DNA from 4 places in the Pseudomonas sp. HLS-6 TE3448 genome. Region 2 is predicted to be linked to each of the others. Evidence: riboswitches for the same ligand, from Rfam matches in the RefSeq annotation. Region 2 holds a riboswitch; each other region holds the start of a gene.
The links. A riboswitch is a leader RNA that binds a small molecule or an ion and turns the genes downstream of it on or off. The one in region 2 is predicted to bind cobalamin.
Positions count from the first base shown of each region.

Region 1: another riboswitch for cobalamin. It lies ahead of AB7M23_RS19995 (TonB-dependent receptor); the one in region 2 lies ahead of cobW (cobalamin biosynthesis protein CobW).
Region 3: another riboswitch for cobalamin. It lies ahead of cobO (cob(I)yrinic acid a,c-diamide adenosyltransferase); the one in region 2 lies ahead of cobW (cobalamin biosynthesis protein CobW).
Region 4: another riboswitch for cobalamin. It lies ahead of AB7M23_RS15860 (energy-coupling factor ABC transporter permease); the one in region 2 lies ahead of cobW (cobalamin biosynthesis protein CobW).

Region 1 is NZ_JBRJIO010000001.1:4,380,219-4,384,425, reverse strand. Features, by position in the region: partial or broken gene AB7M23_RS19995 (TonB-dependent receptor) at 1-1,970, opposite strand, end outside; cobalamin riboswitch at 2,030-2,230, opposite strand; gene AB7M23_RS19990 (amino acid permease) at 2,261-3,661, opposite strand; gene AB7M23_RS19985 (2-aminoadipate transaminase) at 4,048-4,207, shown strand, end outside.
Region 2 is NZ_JBRJIO010000001.1:3,844,406-3,848,612, reverse strand. Features, by position in the region: gene cobN (cobaltochelatase subunit CobN) at 1-1,010, opposite strand, end outside; gene cobW (cobalamin biosynthesis protein CobW) at 1,014-2,081, opposite strand; cobalamin riboswitch at 2,180-2,379, opposite strand; cobalamin riboswitch at 2,439-2,660, shown strand; gene AB7M23_RS17740 (CbtB domain-containing protein) at 2,758-2,946, shown strand; gene AB7M23_RS17735 (CbtA family protein) at 2,958-3,647, shown strand; gene AB7M23_RS17730 (cobalamin biosynthesis protein) at 3,647-4,072, shown strand; gene cobM (precorrin-4 C(11)-methyltransferase) at 4,112-4,207, shown strand, end outside.
Region 3 is NZ_JBRJIO010000001.1:121,046-125,252, forward strand. Features, by position in the region: gene bluB (5,6-dimethylbenzimidazole synthase) at 1-405, opposite strand, end outside; gene AB7M23_RS00540 (cobyrinate a,c-diamide synthase) at 402-1,697, opposite strand; gene cobO (cob(I)yrinic acid a,c-diamide adenosyltransferase) at 1,694-2,305, opposite strand; cobalamin riboswitch at 2,485-2,705, opposite strand; gene AB7M23_RS00550 (O-methyltransferase) at 2,790-3,437, opposite strand; gene AB7M23_RS00555 (C40 family peptidase) at 3,456-3,992, opposite strand; gene AB7M23_RS00560 (C40 family peptidase) at 4,125-4,207, opposite strand, start outside.
Region 4 is NZ_JBRJIO010000001.1:3,424,357-3,428,563, reverse strand. Features, by position in the region: gene AB7M23_RS15875 (sugar ABC transporter ATP-binding protein) at 1-195, shown strand, start outside; gene AB7M23_RS15870 (ABC transporter permease) at 185-1,183, shown strand; gene AB7M23_RS15865 (ABC transporter permease) at 1,185-2,174, shown strand; cobalamin riboswitch at 2,284-2,479, shown strand; gene AB7M23_RS15860 (energy-coupling factor ABC transporter permease) at 2,522-3,169, shown strand; gene AB7M23_RS15855 (hypothetical protein) at 3,221-3,580, opposite strand; gene AB7M23_RS15850 (SfnB family sulfur acquisition oxidoreductase) at 3,591-4,207, opposite strand, start outside.

The sequences.
Region 1 (4,207 bases), 540 kb from region 2:
ACGCAGGCCCAGCCCGGCATCGAGGTTGTTGCGCAGGGCCTTGCTGAGCCAGAGGTTGGCGGTGCGCCGTGGCACACCGATCGGGCGGTTGCCCGTGCGGGACACGATATTACCGGCCACCACCTCGTCGAAGTCATCATACGCGGCACGCACCAGCGAGGCGTTTGCCGAGACGTGCCACTGCTGCGCAAGGGCCAGCTCCAGGGTCGCCTCCAGGCCTTCGGAAGACTGCTGGCCGACTTGCTGGGTGAGTCGCGTGTGGCTGTCGGTGACCACCGGCAGCTTCTTTTTCACGATCTGATAAGCCGCCAGCGTCCACTCGCCACGGCCGTTCCAGAACTGCTGCTTGAGGCCGAGCTCGGTTTGCTTCGACTCGGTCAGGTCCATCTGCTGTGCAGCCGGGCTGAGGCTGATCAGGTCGCCAACCCCGTCTTCACTGGTGGAGTACTGGCCGTACAGCGACAGCTGCTCGGTGACTGCATACACCAGCCCGGCACGCCAGTTGCCACCGTCGAGGCTGCGGTCGCTGCGCGTGCCGTCGACCCGGTTGTCGCGGTCGATATGGTTCTGGTCGCGGCGAATTCCGGTGACCAGCGACCAGCGCTCTGACAATTGCGTGCGGTTTTCCGCGAACAGGGCAAAGGTCTGGGTGGTGCTGTGAGTTTGTGGGCGGGTGGGGTCCTGGCTGCTGAAGTAACCCGGGGCCGGTTGCCACGGGTCGATGTAGTCGCCGCCGTTGTCGGTGTAGGGCGAGTTGCTGTCGACGTCGAAACGAATCCGGTTGTATTCGGCACCGACCACGGTCTTGCTCGTCAGGCCGAACAACGTATGGTCGAGGGAAAAGCTCTGGCGGTCGCCGATTTGCTCCTGATCATGCTTGATGTGCAGGTAGCTCTGGCGCAGCAGTTGGTCGCGGCTGCTGTCCCAGCTGTAGTCCTCGGCATTGCGCCAGTGCCGGCGGCTCTTGATGTAATAGAGCTGGTTGCTGGCCGTCAGGCTCTCGTTGATCGACCAGTCGCTGTTCAGTCGCGTCCATTCATCGTGGTAACGCTGTACCGCGTCATGGAGGTTGTAGTTCTTTTTGCGCAGGCTGTCGCGGTAGTGGCCGTCGATCAGCGGAGTACCGAAGTCGTTCATCGGCTCACTGTCGCCACGCTCATGGGCCAGGGTGAAGCTCAGGTCATCACTGGCATCCCAACGCAGCGCGGCACTGACGGCGAGGTTTTCCGAGTCGCCGCGATCAATCCAGCCGTTGCTCTGCTCACGGTTGAGGGTGAGCCGGTAGCTCAGCCGCTCGTTTAACGAACCACCGCTGTCCAGGCCCAATTGCTGGCGGTCATACGAGCCATAGCCCAGGCGCAGGTGGTTACGGATCTCGCCGGTGAAGGGCTTCTTCGGGATCACATTGATCACGGCCCCGGTTGCCCCTTCGCCATACAGCACCGAGGCTGGGCCGCGAATGATGTCGATGCGCTCGACCATCCACAGGTCTACCGGGAAGCTCTGGGTGCCTGCACCGGTGTACAAGCGCGAGCCGTCGAACAGGGTCATCACCGAGCTGTGACCGCTGAAGCCTCGGGCAGAGAGGGCGGTGTTGCCGTTGCCCGGGGTGCCCACAGAGGTGATACCCGGCGAGCGACTGACCGCGTCCTGCACACTGCGGTTGTTGCGCCCGTCGATGGCCTCGGCAGCGAGGCTGCTGGTGCTGGCAGGCGTCTCCAGCGCACTGAGGTTCAGTCGGGAGCCGGTCGGCAATGGCGTTGCCAGATTGATGGCTTCGCGTTCGCTATCACGATCGCCCGTGATGGCTGTCGAGGGCAGGGCGAGGATGCGCTCGGCATCATCGGTGGCCAGTGTCGGCAGTGAAAGCGAGAGGCAAGCAGAGGACACAAGGGTGTGAAACAGGTAATTGCGGGACATGTCGTTCCAGGCTGAAACAGGAATGAATGAATCCCGGGGGAATAACGCATATAGGCATGACGAGCACGCAGGCGCCCGCCAACCGGCCTGCGCCCGCCCACCGCGGGGTTGCCAAACAAGGCTTCAGGCCGGTCTCCGGGCTTGCGAGGGTCATGAGGCCTTCACCTTCCCATGCCGTGGCACAGTGGTCTGTCGAAGGCCTCGCTCGCTTACCGTTGCGGGGGCAGCGCCGGACTGGTCAAAGAGACGCACCGGCTTCCCGTTTCACCCTGCGCACGGCGGCGCAGGACACCTGAAACTGGCGCGCATCTGAACATCGAACGCCAGCTCAGTCAATCACTTAGCCGCGTTGCGCGGCAGCAGTGGCAGGTGTTGTCGTGCTCGATTTGCGCACCAGGCTGATCATCAGGACGATGCCGGCGACCGCTGCGGTCATCAGGGTTTCATAGCGATATGCAGCGCTGAACAACATGTAGCCGAGCACGCTGCAGATCAAGGCGATGACGAACCAGGTCAGCCATGGGAACAGCCACATCCGAAACACCGGGGTCTGGCCTTTCTGCTCCAGCTGTTTACGCATGCGCAGTTGTGACACCGCGATCACCAGGTACACCAGCAGGGCGATGGCGCCGGTGGTCGAGAGCAGGAAGCCAAAGACCTTGCCCGGCAACAGGTAGTTGATCAGGCAGCCGACGAAGCCTGCCAGGGTGGACATCAGCACGGCCACGGTCGGCACGCCGCTGCGCGAAATGTAGCGGGTTGCAGTCGGTGCTTCGCCGCGTGCGCCCAGCGAGTAAAGCATGCGCGATGCGGTGTACAGGCCCGAGTTCATGCAACTGGTCACGGCGACGAACACCACCAGGTCAACGATCAGTTTCGCGCCTGGCACATTGAGCACTTCCAGTGCGCGCTGGAACGAGCCGACTTGCAGCAGCCGTGGATCGTTCCAGGCAACCAGCGAGACGATGAAGAAAATCGAGAAGATGTAGAAGATCGCAATACGGTAGATCACCAGGTTGGTGGCGCGGCGGATCTTCTCTTTGGGGTTCTCGGTTTCGTCAGCGGCGATGGTGACGATCTCGGCGCCGAAGAACGAGAAGATGGTCACAAGAATGCCGCCCAGTACCGCACCAAAGCCATTCGGCATGAAGCCGCCATTGCTCAGCAGTTGTCCGACCCCCGAGACTTCAGCCAGCGGCCAGTAGCCCAGTACGGCCGCGCTGCATACGCCGATGAAGGCCAGGATGGCGATGATCTTGATCAGGGCGAACCAGTACTCGAAGGTGCCGAAATTGCGCACGCTGATCAGGTTGGTGGCCGACAGGGTGACCATGATCAGGAAGGTGAAGGCCCAGGACGGGATGGCGGGGTACCAGGCATGCAGGATGTCGGCACCGGCGATGGCTTCGACCGGGATGATCAACACCCAGAACCACCAGTACAGCCAGCCGATGGTGAAGCCGGCCCAAGGGCCGATGGCCTCGCCGGCGTAGGTGGAAAACGAACCGCTGTTCGGGTTTGCAACGGCCATTTCGCCGAGCATGCGCATGACCAACAGCACCAGCAAACCGGTCAGTGCGTAGGAGATCAGGATGGCCGGGCCTGCGGTGGCGATAGCGTTGGAGGAACCGATGAATAGACCCGCACCGATAATGCCTGCGATGGAGATCATCGAGACCTGGCGTGTGGTCAGGCCATGCTTGAGCGAGCGTTGCCCGCGGTTGTTATTGTTTGAACTCATGCATCAACCCTCGGTTCAGCAGCCCCCTGGCCCACAGGTCCTTTCGGGGTGAGCCGGCGCTGAACAATCGTTAGTAAGGAAACCTTCCGTGTCGGTACTGCGTCCTGCTCCTGGTAATTGATCCAGATCAGTATTGGTCGACGAGCGGCGCTTCAACAAACGAGCAATACTCAGAACATCATTCCTTGGGGGAATTTAAAGTGTGTATGGGGCGACTGCGCGAGGTCTTAAGGGAAACCCTCTTGCGAAGTGCTTTGTGGCAGGTGACGCCAAATTCGATACTTTTAGGAATGACAGTAGAATTTTTATTCGCTTGTGCCAGGCCACCGTCACTCGCTTAGATAGCCGCCATACACGACCCTCAAGCCACGGGAGCGGCGCTTGTCATGCCTGCGCAAACCATCAGCAATTCCATCGCAATAGTTCACCCGATCGAACTCGATCATGGCCGCAATGCCGAGGTCTGGGATGTCGATGGCAAGCGTTACATCGACTTTGTCGGCGGTATCGGCGTGCTCAACCTGGGCCATTGCAACCCGGCGGTGG
Region 2 (4,207 bases):
CACGCCAGGTCCTTGAAACTGATCGGGCGGGTGATGATGCGCCCATCGAGCTCCGGCAAGGCAATGTGCATCGCCAGATCACGTGCGCCCAAGCCCTGCTCGCTGGCCTGCCAACCGGGTTCGTTGTCTTGGGCACAAATGGCCTGCAGCACCGGAATATCGCGGCGAAATGGCCGAAGGTGGGGCTTTTGCGGGCTGGACTGGGCAAACCCGGTTGTATTGATGACCAGCGCGGCCTCGACCTGGTCCAGCCAGGCTTCCACTTGGGCCAGGCACTCGGCTTCCTTGAGGCTCGCCACCGCGATGGGCAGCGGGTTGAGCCCTGCGGCGCGGATGCGCTCGCAGAACACATCGATAAAGGCTGTATTGGCCGCTTGCAGGTGCGAGCGGTAGAACAGGACAGCCACCACCGGCTGACTGGCTACCCAGTCAGCGAACCAGTCGTCCAGTACCGCCGCCTCGCGCTGCGGGTGATACACCACCGTGCGGGGCAGCTGCTGGGGGATATCCCAGCTGTAGTCACGCCCAAGCCATTGATTGGCCATGCATTTGAAGAGGTTCAGCGCGTTGGCCTTGCCGCCCTGCCGCAGAAAGTGCCAGAGCCGCTCCGCGTCTGCCGCCGGCACGTTGCCAAGGCTGCTCAACTCCGGATCCGGACGGTCATCCCCCGGCACCAGGATCAACTGCACGCCTTGGGCAGCCAATGCCACCAACTGCTCGACGCCATAACGCCAATACCCAATGCCGCCGTGTAGCGACACCAAAATGACCTTGGCATGGCGCAGCACCTGGTCAACATACAGGTCTACCGACGCATGATTCTGCACCTGCATCGGGTTGGCCAGACGCAGGCTGGGATAATCCTCCGGCAATTGCCGGGCCGTTTCGGCCAGCAGTGCCAGGTGTGAATCACCGCTGCAGAGAATAACCAGCTCGGCGGGTGTCTGGCCCAAGTCGGCAATACTGTCATCCGGCACAAAGCCGCCGGGCTGGGTCCGCAGCAGGTGCATGGGTCAGGCGCCCAGCGCTGTACGCAGTTCAGCTTCCAGTGTCGCACCATCCAGCGCCTGGCCGATCAGTACCAGACGGGTACTGCGCGGCTCGTCTGCGCGCCAGGCACGATCGAAGTGCTTGTCGAAACGCGTACCGACACCCTGGATCAGCAGGCGCATCGGCTTGCCCGGAATGGCTGCAAAGCCTTTGGCGCGGAGGATGCCGTGACGTACGACCAGTTGGGTCAAGGCATCAAGCAGCAAGCTCTCGTCGGATTCAGGCAGCTCAATCGAAATGGAGTCGAAAGCGTCGTGGTCATGATCATCATGGTCTTCGCCGTCATGATGGCTGTCATGGTGAGTGCGACGACCGTCAATGTGCGCTTCCGATTCCGCAGCCAATCCGAGCAAGACTTCAAGCGGTAGACGGCCACTGCTGGCCTCGACGACTTTGACCGCGGGTGGCAGCTCTTCGGCCACTTCGGCGCGTACCGCTGCCAAGGCATGCGCCTCGATCAGGTCGGCCTTGTTCAGTACCACCAGATCGGCACTGGCCAGCTGGTCGGCAAACAGTTCATGCAGCGGGGACTCGTGGTCCAGGTTCGGGTCGAGTTTACGCTGGGCATCCACCTGGTCCGGATACGCCGCAAACGTACCGGCAGCCACGGCCGGGCTGTCGACCACGGTAATGACCGCATCGACCGTGCAGGCGTTACGGATTTCCGGCCACTGGAAGGCTTGTACCAGAGGCTTTGGCAGGGCCAGGCCACTGGTTTCGATGAGGATATGGTCCAGGTCGCCACGACGCGCCACCAGCTCGCGCATGACCGGGAAGAACTCTTCCTGCACGGTGCAGCACAGGCAGCCGTTGGCAAGCTCGTACACCCGGCCGCTCGCCTCTTCTTCAGTACAGCCGATGCTGCATTGCTTGAGGATTTCACCGTCGATGCCCAGCTCGCCAAACTCATTGACGATGACTGCAATACGGCGACCCTGTGCATTGTCGAGCATATGCCGCAACAGCGTGGTTTTGCCCGAGCCGAGAAAGCCGGTGACGATGGTGACGGGGAGTTTTGCCAGTGTTTTCATGTCGTTGCCCTTGGCAGCAATGGCGGGCGGGCACGACGAAAACCACGGGGGTCATGTGCCCGTGCGCGTTCGCTACCGGATCACCCCGCCCGGTTGAATGTCGGAAACTGTCCGAGGCAGGTCTCCTGGCTTGCGTCGTGCTGGCGAACATACCAGCGGCACCGGCGCCTTCCCGCAAAACTACGCAGTGGCAATGCCAGGCTTTGCAACGCTTACAGTTGCGGGGGCAGCCGCGGCTTAAACCGCGTTCCCGTCTTAGCTCCGGGCTGACCGGAGAACCTCGAAACGGCAAGGCTACGCAGTCGTTCAGGGTCGGTCAACCGTCGTTGTGATTGACGCGCACCTGCGCCCATGATTTGCTACCTCCTTCGTTTGGGTGCCTTTAACGAGGTGAAACGGGAAACCGGTGCGTCGCGGCCTGAGTTACGCGCGACAATGCCGGTGCTGCCCCCGCAACGGTAAGCGAGGAAAGCGTCTAGACCACTGTGCCAGCAACGCGGCATGGGAAGGTGACGCTCCAGGCTAAGCACAGTGCCAGCCCTCGCAAGCCCGGAGACCGGCCCAGTACAGAATTGACAAACCCGCGGTGGGCGGGCGCTGTTGCAACCTCTGGGTGAGTCCGCCCATGGGTTTCTTGCGCATGCCTGCTGCTGATAACCCCTCAGAGGAAAGCACCATGCCCGTCACAACCGCCCACAGCCACTCCGCCGCCATCAGTACCACTCGCAGCCAGCGCCTGGTCGTCGCTATCGGCGCATCGCTGCTGGGCTTGTGCCTGGTTTACTTCGCGGGTTTTTCGCACATCGAGGCGGTTCACAACGCTGCCCATGACACCCGTCACAGCGCCGCGTTTCCTTGCCACTAAGGGACAGCGCCATGATCAAGCACATTGTCCGCACGGCCGGCTTCACCGGCCTGCTCGCTGCCCTGCTGCTGACCTTGCTGCAAAGCCTGTGGGTCACCCCGCTGATTATCAAGGCGGAAGCCTACGAGAGTGCAGCGCCTGCAGTCGAAACCCACAGCCATGATGCGGGTACCGCCGAACATCATCACGATGCGCAAGCCTGGGCCCCCGAAGACGGCTGGCAACGGCTGCTGGCCACGACCGGTAGCAACCTGGTAGTGGCCGTCGGTTTTGCCCTGGTACTGGCGGGGCTGTATACCTTGCGTGCGCCTGCTGGTTGGGCCGCAGGCGTACTGTGGGGCCTGGCAGGCTTTGCGGTGTTCTGCCTGGCGCCCACGCTGGGCTTGCCAGCGGAGTTGCCAGGAACGGCCGCGGCCGATCTGGCGCAACGCCAATTCTGGTGGATCGGTACTGCAGCGGCCACCGCCATTGGCTTGGGGCTTATTGCATTCGCCAACAACGGTTTGCTCAAGTTACTGGGCGCCGTACTGCTGGTCATCCCTCATGTAATCGGTGCACCACAGCCAGACGCGCATGAGGCCTTGGCTCCGGAAGCACTGGAGGCCGAATTCAAACTCGCCTCACTGCTGACCAACGCTGCCTTCTGGCTGGCATTGGGCTTGATCAGCAGTTGGCTCTACCGTCGCCAGAGCCAGGCGTAATGCCTGAACGGCCCAATCCGTTGCGAGTATTCGCCGGGTTGGGCTGTCGCCGAGGCTGTTCGGTGGCAGCCTTGAGCGATCTACTGGATCAAACCCTGCAGGCCCATGGCCTCAGCCACGATAACCTGCTTGGCCTTGCCAGTATCGAACTGAAAAGCGAGGAGGCCGGCCTGCATGCCCTCGCCGCTCAACTCGGCATTCCACTGCTGTTTTTCAGCGCTGCCCAGTTAGCCACCTTTGAATCACGCCTGACCCACCGTTCGCTCACCGCCTTCGCCCACAGCGGCTGTTACAGCGTCGCTGAAAGTGCTGCACTTGCATTGGCCGAGCACTACGGCTCAATGCCTGCACAGCTCCTTGTTCCACGCCATGCCAGCCTTAATGCCACCCTGGCATTGGCCTGCGGCGCGTCCTTTGACGGATAATCTGCGCCTCGCATCGACCTTACCTTCAGGATTCACCCCATGACCGTCTATTTCATCGGTGCCGGCCCCGGCGACCCGGAGCTGATTACCGTCAAGGGCCAGCGCCTGATTCATCGCTGCCCGGTCATTATCTAT
Region 3 (4,207 bases), 3.7 Mb from region 2:
GCAGGAGAGTGACGCCAGGTCCATTTCCGGCAGCGTACGGCGACCGAAAATATGCCCCTCGCGCTTATCCATCAATGCTGCCACCAACACCTCGGCACAGTCGCTGATGCCTTCGACCTTGAGTTTCATGAAGTCGTCGGCACGCTCGCCAAGCGCTTCGGCTGTGCGCACCCGCTCCTGCTCCACGACCACCTGGATACGCTGACGCAAGCTGCGGTCAGTAATACGGATAAAGCGCCAGGGTTGCATCAAGCCAACGCTGGGGGCCTGGTGCGCAGCCTGAAGCAGGCGCGCCAGAAGCTCAGGTGCCACCTTGCCGCCGATGAAGTGACGCATGTCACGGCGCTCGGCAATCACGCGGTACACCGCCGCCCGCTCGTCCGCGCTGAAATCGTGTTCGCTCATGGTGCCAGTAGCGCCGCCGACGCGTGGGGGTTGGAAGGAAAATAGAAATGCACATAGGAGGCGGTCAGCCGCCCACAGCGATAGACCGCTTCGGCTCCACGCCCACCATTGGGGCTCTGCCCGCGAGCAATCGGGGTCAACTCGGTCTGGGTCAACGAATGGTGGTAGGTGTGCCCGCGCAAGGTGCCTTCCGGCAATGCCACCGCTTGCAACGCCAGCGCGGCCAAGCGCTTTTGCATGACGGCTTCACCGGGCAACAGGCCGAGCAACTCGGCACGCTCACCCGCCACATCAGTGAGGGCATCCAGCAGGTAGAGCATGCCACCGCACTCGGCCAACAGCGGCTTGCCCAATTGATGATGGGTACGAATGGCCGTCAGCATGGGTCTGTTGGCCGCCAGGGCCTGATGGTGCAGTTCAGGGTAGCCGCCCGGCAAATAGAGGCTGTCGGCCTCCGGTAAATGCTCGTCATGCAACGGCGAGAAAAAGCTCAACTGCGCGCCCATGTCGCGGAGCACATCGAGGTTGGCGCCATAGGTAAAGGCAAACGCCTCATCACGGGCCACGGCGATGCGGACACCGGCCAACAAAGGCTCAACCGTGTGCGGTTGGGGGGCTGAAAATGCTACGCTCGGTGGCAACGCCGATTCGCAACTTCCCCCCAGCGCCTCGGCAGCCGCATCCAGGCGCAGGTCGAGGTCGTTCAGTTCACTGGCCTGAACCAGCCCCAGGTGACGGCTCGGCAACTCGATGGCGGTTTCCCGTGACAGGCCGCCATACCAGCGCAGCCCCTCGGTGAGGCTACCCTCCAGCAGTTGTGCGTGGCGCAATGAACCGACGCGGTTGGCCAGTACGCCAGCAAATGGCAGGTCTGGCTGATAGCGTGCCAGGCCCAACGCCAGCGCACCGAAGGTTTGCGCCATGGCTGTACCGTCGATCACCGCCAGCACCGGCACACCAAAGTGCCGAGCCAGATCGGCACTGGATGGCGTACCGTCAAACAGGCCCATGACGCCCTCGATGAGAATCACATCGGCTTCAGCCGCTGCTTCCCACAGCAAGCGTCGGCTCTGCTCGGCGCCAATCATCCACAGGTCCAGCTGGTAGACCGGGGCGCCGCTTGCACGCTCAAGGATCATCGGATCGAGAAAGTCCGGGCCACATTTGAACACCCGCACCTTGCGACCCTGGTTGCGGTGCAGCCGCGCCAGCGCCGCAGTGACCGTGGTCTTGCCCTGACCGGACGCCGGCGCCGCAATCAATACTGCCGGGCAATGCCGGGTTTCACTCATAGCTCGACGCCTTTCTGGGCACGAATACCGGCCTGAAATGCATGCTTGATCATGCCCATCTCAGTGACGGTATCGGCCAGTTCGATCAGCTCCGGCTTGGCACCGCGACCGGTAACGATCACATGCTGCATCGGTGGCCGGGCCTGCAGGTCGGTGAGCACCTGATCCAGGTCGAGGTAGCCATGTTTGAGTGCGATGTTCAGTTCATCGAGCACCACCAGGCTGATGGTCGGATCCTGCAGCAACTCGCGCGTCACCACCCAGGCGGCTTCAGCCGCGGCAATGTCACGCTGCCGGTCCTGGGTTTCCCAGGTAAACCCCTCGCCCATCACGTGATAACGCACCTGCTCGGGAAAACGCCGGAAGAACAGTTCTTCTCCGGTGCTATTGCGGCCCTTGATGAACTGCACCACGCCGCACTGCATGCCGTGGCCCATGGCGCGGGCAAGCATGCCGAACGCCGAACTGCTCTTGCCCTTGCCATTGCCGCTCAATACCAGCAGCAAGCCGCACTCGTTCGGGGAATTGGCAATACGCTCGTCGATCACCGCTTTTTTACGCAGCATGCGCGCCAAGTGGCGTTCGTCACGCTCGGTGGATTCAGTCATCGCTAGTCTCCGCAGGCAACTGTCGGCCGGGCACCACAGGCCATCGTCAGCAACGACGACCGGCACGGGCTGGGGTTTGGAAAGGCCACTGGGCGGCGCGACAGATGAATGGACAAAGCACACGAAAAACGCGCAGGGCTGCGGCCAGAGGCCGGCGTACCGCGCATCACCCTCCGTGATGCCGTTGGCTGTAACAGGCCGGTCTCCGGGCTTGTGAGCGGGGTCATGCACACCCTGGCGACGCGCCTTCCCGGGTCGTAGACCCCGTGGCCCTGCGTAACCTTGACTCACCTACCGTTGCGGGGGCAGCGCCGGAATCGCGCTGCAAGCGCCCACCGGCTTCCCTGTTTCACCCTGCCAACCGCCACGGCTGCAGAGCACCTGAAACAAGTCGCGAAGGTTAGAGGGTTGGGCCGGGAGCGTCAATTAAAGCTGTCAGAACACCTGCTGACGCCGTGCCATGCGCGAGGCGCGACAGACACGTTCAGCGCTTGCGGCATAAGGTCAGCCCATCCCCCAGCGGCAGCAACGACAAATCCACCCGCAGGTCGTCCTTCAATGCCGCGTTCAGCGCCTGGATTGCACGGGTGTCTTCACTGTCCGGTACGACCTGAAGCACGCGCCCACTCCACAGGGTGTTGTCGAACACCACCAGGCCACCCGGACGCAGCACGCGCAAGGCTTCCTCCAGGTAACGCGGGTAATTGGCCTTATCGGCATCAATGAAGATCAAGTCGAAGGATTCTGCATCGAGTGTTGCCAGGGTTTGCAGCGCCGGCCCCAGGCGCAACTCGATACACTCGGCAACACCGGCCTCTTGCCAGTAGCGCTGTGCCGTGGCGTTGTAATCGCCTGGCAGGTCGCAACACAGCAGATGCCCCCCATCCATGGCTTGCGCCATGCACAGGGCGCTGTAGCCAGTGAAGGTACCCACTTCGATGACTCGACGGGCACCGATCAACCGTATCAGCAAGGCGAGTAACTGCCCCTGTTCGGGCGCAACCTGCCAGCGCGCCTCTGGCAACGCCTGGGTTTCAGCACGCAGACGCGCCAACAGCGGCGTCTCACGCAGTGAAACACCTTGCAGGTAGTGATAGAGGGCATCGTCGAGGTAGAGCGTCTGACCGGTCATCGCCCACCTCGATTCAGATCAGGGGTTGCGTGCCAGGTTCGGCTGCGGCGGCTGCAGCACACGCTTGGCGTTCAGGTAAGCCTTTTGCCAATAGCTGTTCGCGAGGTAGTCCAGTCGCACCGTACCACCGGTACGAGGCGCATGGACAAAACGCCCTTCGCCCACATAGATACCGGCATGGCTGACCTCGGAGCCACCATTGGTGGCAAAAAACACCAGATCGCCAGACTGCAGCGCATTACGTTCGATGTTCGGCGCACGAATGCCGATCATCTCGCGGGTAGAACGCGGCAGGGAAATACCTGCGGCATCACGATAAACATAGCCGATCAGGCCGCTGCAATCGAATCCGGAGTCCGGCGTGTTGCCACCCCAACGATACGGCGTACCCACCAGGCCCAAGGCGCGGAACAGTACATCTTCGGCAACCGGGGAGAAATAGACTTGCGGTGCCATGACCGCAGGCTCGACCACTCGCGGGGCCGGAGCCTGGGTTGAGCAGGCGCCCAGCAGGGCTGCCAGGGCAAGTACAGCGAAACGCGCCATCATCGACATAGTCAGAGCATCCTGTCTGAAGCCGGCTGGCACTTGGCCAGAAAATAGTGGTAGTAAAGATTAGACGCTTTCTAAAAACAAGTACGGCGACGCACCCGAGGGCTACGTCGCCGTGTCAAACCTGATCGAGGCTCAGTTACGCGAAATGGTGGTCGGACCCGCCATTGCCAGCGCGCGCTTGGCTTCGATGAAGGTTTTGCTCCAGTAGCGATCGC
Region 4 (4,207 bases), 420 kb from region 2:
CTGGTGGAGCAAGGCGCCGGTGTCTTGCTGCTTTCGTCCGATCTGCCCGAGCTGCTGGGCCTGTGCGACCGCCTCTATGTCATGCATCGAGGGGTCATCGTTGCACAACGCAAGGCCGCCGAGCTCGACAGCGACACGCTACTGGCGCTTGCGTCCGGCACACATCATCAACAGGAACCCGACTATGTCCACTGATCTCTCCCTGGCCAGCGTGTCGGTCCCACGACTCTCGAACCGCTGGCAATTGAAACTGCTGCGCCATGGCGCTTCGCTGGCGTTCCTGGCGATCTTGCTGGTATTTGCCAGTACAGCGCAAAACTTCCTTTCACCCACCAACCTCTCGAATGTCTTCGCGCAGTCTGCAATCCTCGGCCTACTCGCTTTCGGGCTGACCATCGTGATCATCGGTGGCGGCTCCAACGTGGTATCTGGCGGCCTTGACCTGTCGCTGGCGGCCAATCTCGGGCTGTCGGCCGCCGTCTATGCCACGCTGAACAATGCGGGCGTCAGTGCGGCCAGCAGCATCGCCCTGACCTTGGCATGTGGCCTGGCCATCGGCGCGCTGAACGGCCTGGTGGTGGTCGGCCTGCGCCTGCCGCCACTGCTGGCGACGCTGGCCAGCATGAACCTGATTGCCGGCCTGGAGCTGGTACTGACGGAAAATACCGTGCTACCAACCGAGTCAGCGCTACTGGAGCTGCTCAGTTTTGGTCATTGGCTGGGGCAGCCGGCATTGGCCTGGGTGTTCCTCATGGCCGCGCTGCTGTTGACGCTGCTGATCCAGTTCAGTCGTTACAGCCTGCGCCTGTATGCCGTTGGCGAGTACCCGGAAGCAGCAACTGCAGCAGGCCTGCCTGTGGCGACCTATCAGTTCTCCAGCTACCTGCTCAGTGGTCTGTGCGGGAGCCTGGCGTCGTTTTGTTCGGCCGCCTGGTTCAGTGGCAGCACCACCGGCTCTGGGGAGATGCTGCTGTCGGTTGTGGCCATCGCCTTTCTAGGCAGCGTGTTCTCCCGCCGCCTGCGCCCGAGCATCAGCGGCACATTGCTGGCCACGTTGCTGGTGGGTTTCCTGGTCAATGGTTTCCAGCTGCTGAACATCTCCAGCTTCTGGGTCAACGGTGTTCAGGGTGTATTGATTCTGCTGGTCGTCGCCAGTTCAAGCCTGCTGCGTGGGAGGTCGTGACATGAACCAATCAACCACAGTGCTACCCAGCACCGCCTCGGTATCAATCAGTCGTCAATGGCTGCGCCTGGTCTTGCCCGTCTTGTTCCTGGTGCTGCTGGTATTTTTCGCGGTCAATGCACCCGGTTTTCTCAGTGTGGGCAACCTCAGCAGTGTATTGCTCAACAACTTCGCCCTCCTGGCCATCGTCGCCATCGGCATGACGCTGGCAATCAGCGCTGGCGGTATCGACCTTTCGGTGAGCGTAGCGTTGGATCTGGCTGCACTGACGTTCGTCGTATCGCTCAATGCCGGCTTTGGGCTGCTGCCGGCAATCGTGTCCGCGATACTGGTGGGCGGCCTGACCGGCATGTTCAACGCAGTGTTGATCAGCGGGTTGCGTATTTCGCCATTCCTGGCGACACTCGGTACGCTATTTATCGGCACCAGCGTGCAGCAGTTGCTCTCAGACGGCGGCCAGCCGATCTACCTGGCTGCACAGGCACGCCCTGCCCTGGCCAGCATCGTCGTGCTCGGCATTCCGCTGCCGCTACTGATCGTTGCGATTTTGGCGGCGGGTTACGGTGTAGCGCTCGCCAAAGGCCGCTTCGGCCGTCAGGTGCTGGCCATCGGCGAACAACCGGAGGTCGCGCGCTACAGCGGTGTGCCGGTGCAGCGCATCACCGCCCGGGTGTTCATCGCGTGCGCCCTGGCCTGCTCAGTCGCGGGTATTTTGCTGAGCAGCACAGTGAATGCCTACGTACCGATGTCGGGTAACGCCTTTCTGATCAATGCCATCGGCGCCGTATTTATCGGCACCACCCTCAACCGCCATGGGCGGGCCAACGTACCGGGTACGCTGCTGGGCGTCCTCTTCCTGAACATCACCGCCAATGGCCTGCTGCTGATCGGCTGGAACTTCTACTGGCAACAGGTGGCCACGGGCGCACTGATTCTGCTGGTGCTGTCGTTCAGCTACCTTGGTCGCCGCGTATTCAAGGACCCGTCCTGACCAACGATACAGGCACCGCATGCTCACTGACACCCCGCCGACGCCATCGCAGGCAAGCCTGCAACAGGGAATGTGGGCATGCCGCTTCCTTAAATGAACGGCATTACTTACTCTGTCCACGCTTTGTGGTTTCACCCGCCGGTGAAGCAATAGGGAAGCAGGTGCACCTTTCGGTTATTCCTGCGCTGCCCCCGCAACTGTAATAGGTTAGCTCTTTCGCAAACGCCACTGGCCAATTCAGCCGGGAAGGCGCGAGAGGGTGTTGAGCCTTGAGCCAGGAGACCTGCCACAAGTACCGCCAATGCTATTGGCAGTTCCTGAACTCGCATCCCTCGGAGGGAGAACCGATGCATATTGAACCTGGCGTGCTCAACGCCGCTAAAGTGCTGTACGCAAACGCTGCCGCCATTGCCACGCTTGCGGCGTTTTCACACAAGCTGCTACGCCCCGACAACCTGATCAAAACCGTGCTGGCTGCGGCATTTTTCTCGGTGTTCATGGAAGTGTTCCATTTACCAATCGGGGCATCAGAGCTGCATTTTGTAGGCGCTTCCGCGGTTTACATCATCTTTGGGTTTGTTCCCACGCTGTTTGGCTTTGCCATCGGCCTGTTGCTGCAAGGCCTGTTGTTTGAACCGCAGGATCTGCTGCATCTGGGGGTCAATGCATTGTCGCTGATGCTGCCACTGATCGTGGCTCATGGCTTGCTGGGTAGGCACTTCTTTGACATCGGTGGGCGGCGTGTTCGCTGGACCGAGGTGGTCAAGTTCGATGCGGTGTATTACACCGGCGTAGTGGCGATGGTGGGCTTCTGGTTGTCCATGGGCGAAGAGCCGACACCTTTGCGTAACTGGGCGATGTTCGCAGCGTCCTACCTGCCGTTGGTGCTGTGTGAACCGCTGTTCACCTGCCTGGTGGCCCGCAAGCTCAAGCGTTACGCCAGCAACGCCTTTGTTGCCCGATTCACCTGCGTTAACACGCTCAAAGTAGCGTAATCAATGACACACCTGCCATGCCGATCCCTCGGGATGGCAGGTGTGTTTTGCTCAGGTCAGTGCCACACCATTGAGGTAGTGGTCGCCCAAGCGACGGCGCAGTTGCGACAACGGTACGGCATCGCCCTCAATTGACGGGCGCGGCGTTTGCCTTCCGGTCAGTTCGACCTGCAGTTCACTCGCCCGTTGTGCCGCTTCTGCGGCAGCCAAGCGTGCGCTGGCGGCCTCGACCGACGAGCGCCCGGCCTGCGCCAGCAACGCATCGGCGGCAGCAATACGCACCTCCAGGTCACCAATACTTGCGATGGTCAGGGTATCGTCCTTCAACGGGCTCCCTTGCAAGTGTTCGACCAGCGCACGTTGAACATTTTGCGCGAACCCCAGGTCGGCCAGTGTATGAGCATGAGACATAAGCAGGTCCTCAGTTCCAGGAATGACGTTGTGGATTGACGCCGTTCAGGCGCTGGTTGCCGATCAGGTGGTATTTCCAGCGCACCGGATCGTGCAGCGTATGCGTGCGCGCGTTACGCCAGAAACGGTCCAGCCCCTGGCTGGCAGACACACTGCGCGTGCCTCCCAGTTCCAGCAGCCGGGTCGACGCCAACAGGGCGATCTCGGTAGACAGGACTTTGGCCTGGCCGACAACCACCGAGGCGTGGGCGACGCTTGCTTCGGTAGGCTCCGCAAGCGCAAGGTCCACGGCCTGGGCGGACGCCCGGAGGATCGCTTCGGCAGCGTGCAGGCGCCAGGCCAGGTCGCCAATCGCAGCCTGGCTCAATGGGTCCTGCCAACCGTGCTGCAAACCACTGTCGACCCACGGACGCGCCTCTCGCGCCACGCGCAGGGTTTCGGCAAACGCGCCTCGGGCAATACCGGTGTCCACCGCAGCCTGAATGATCTGCGACACCGGCCCATCGGCGGTGGGTCGGTCATAGGCTTTCCAGGCCGGAATCACGGCGCTGAGCGGCACGCGTACGCGGTCGATCACTGCTTTGCCACTGGCGGTGGTGCGCTGCCCAAAGCCATCCCAGTTATCGA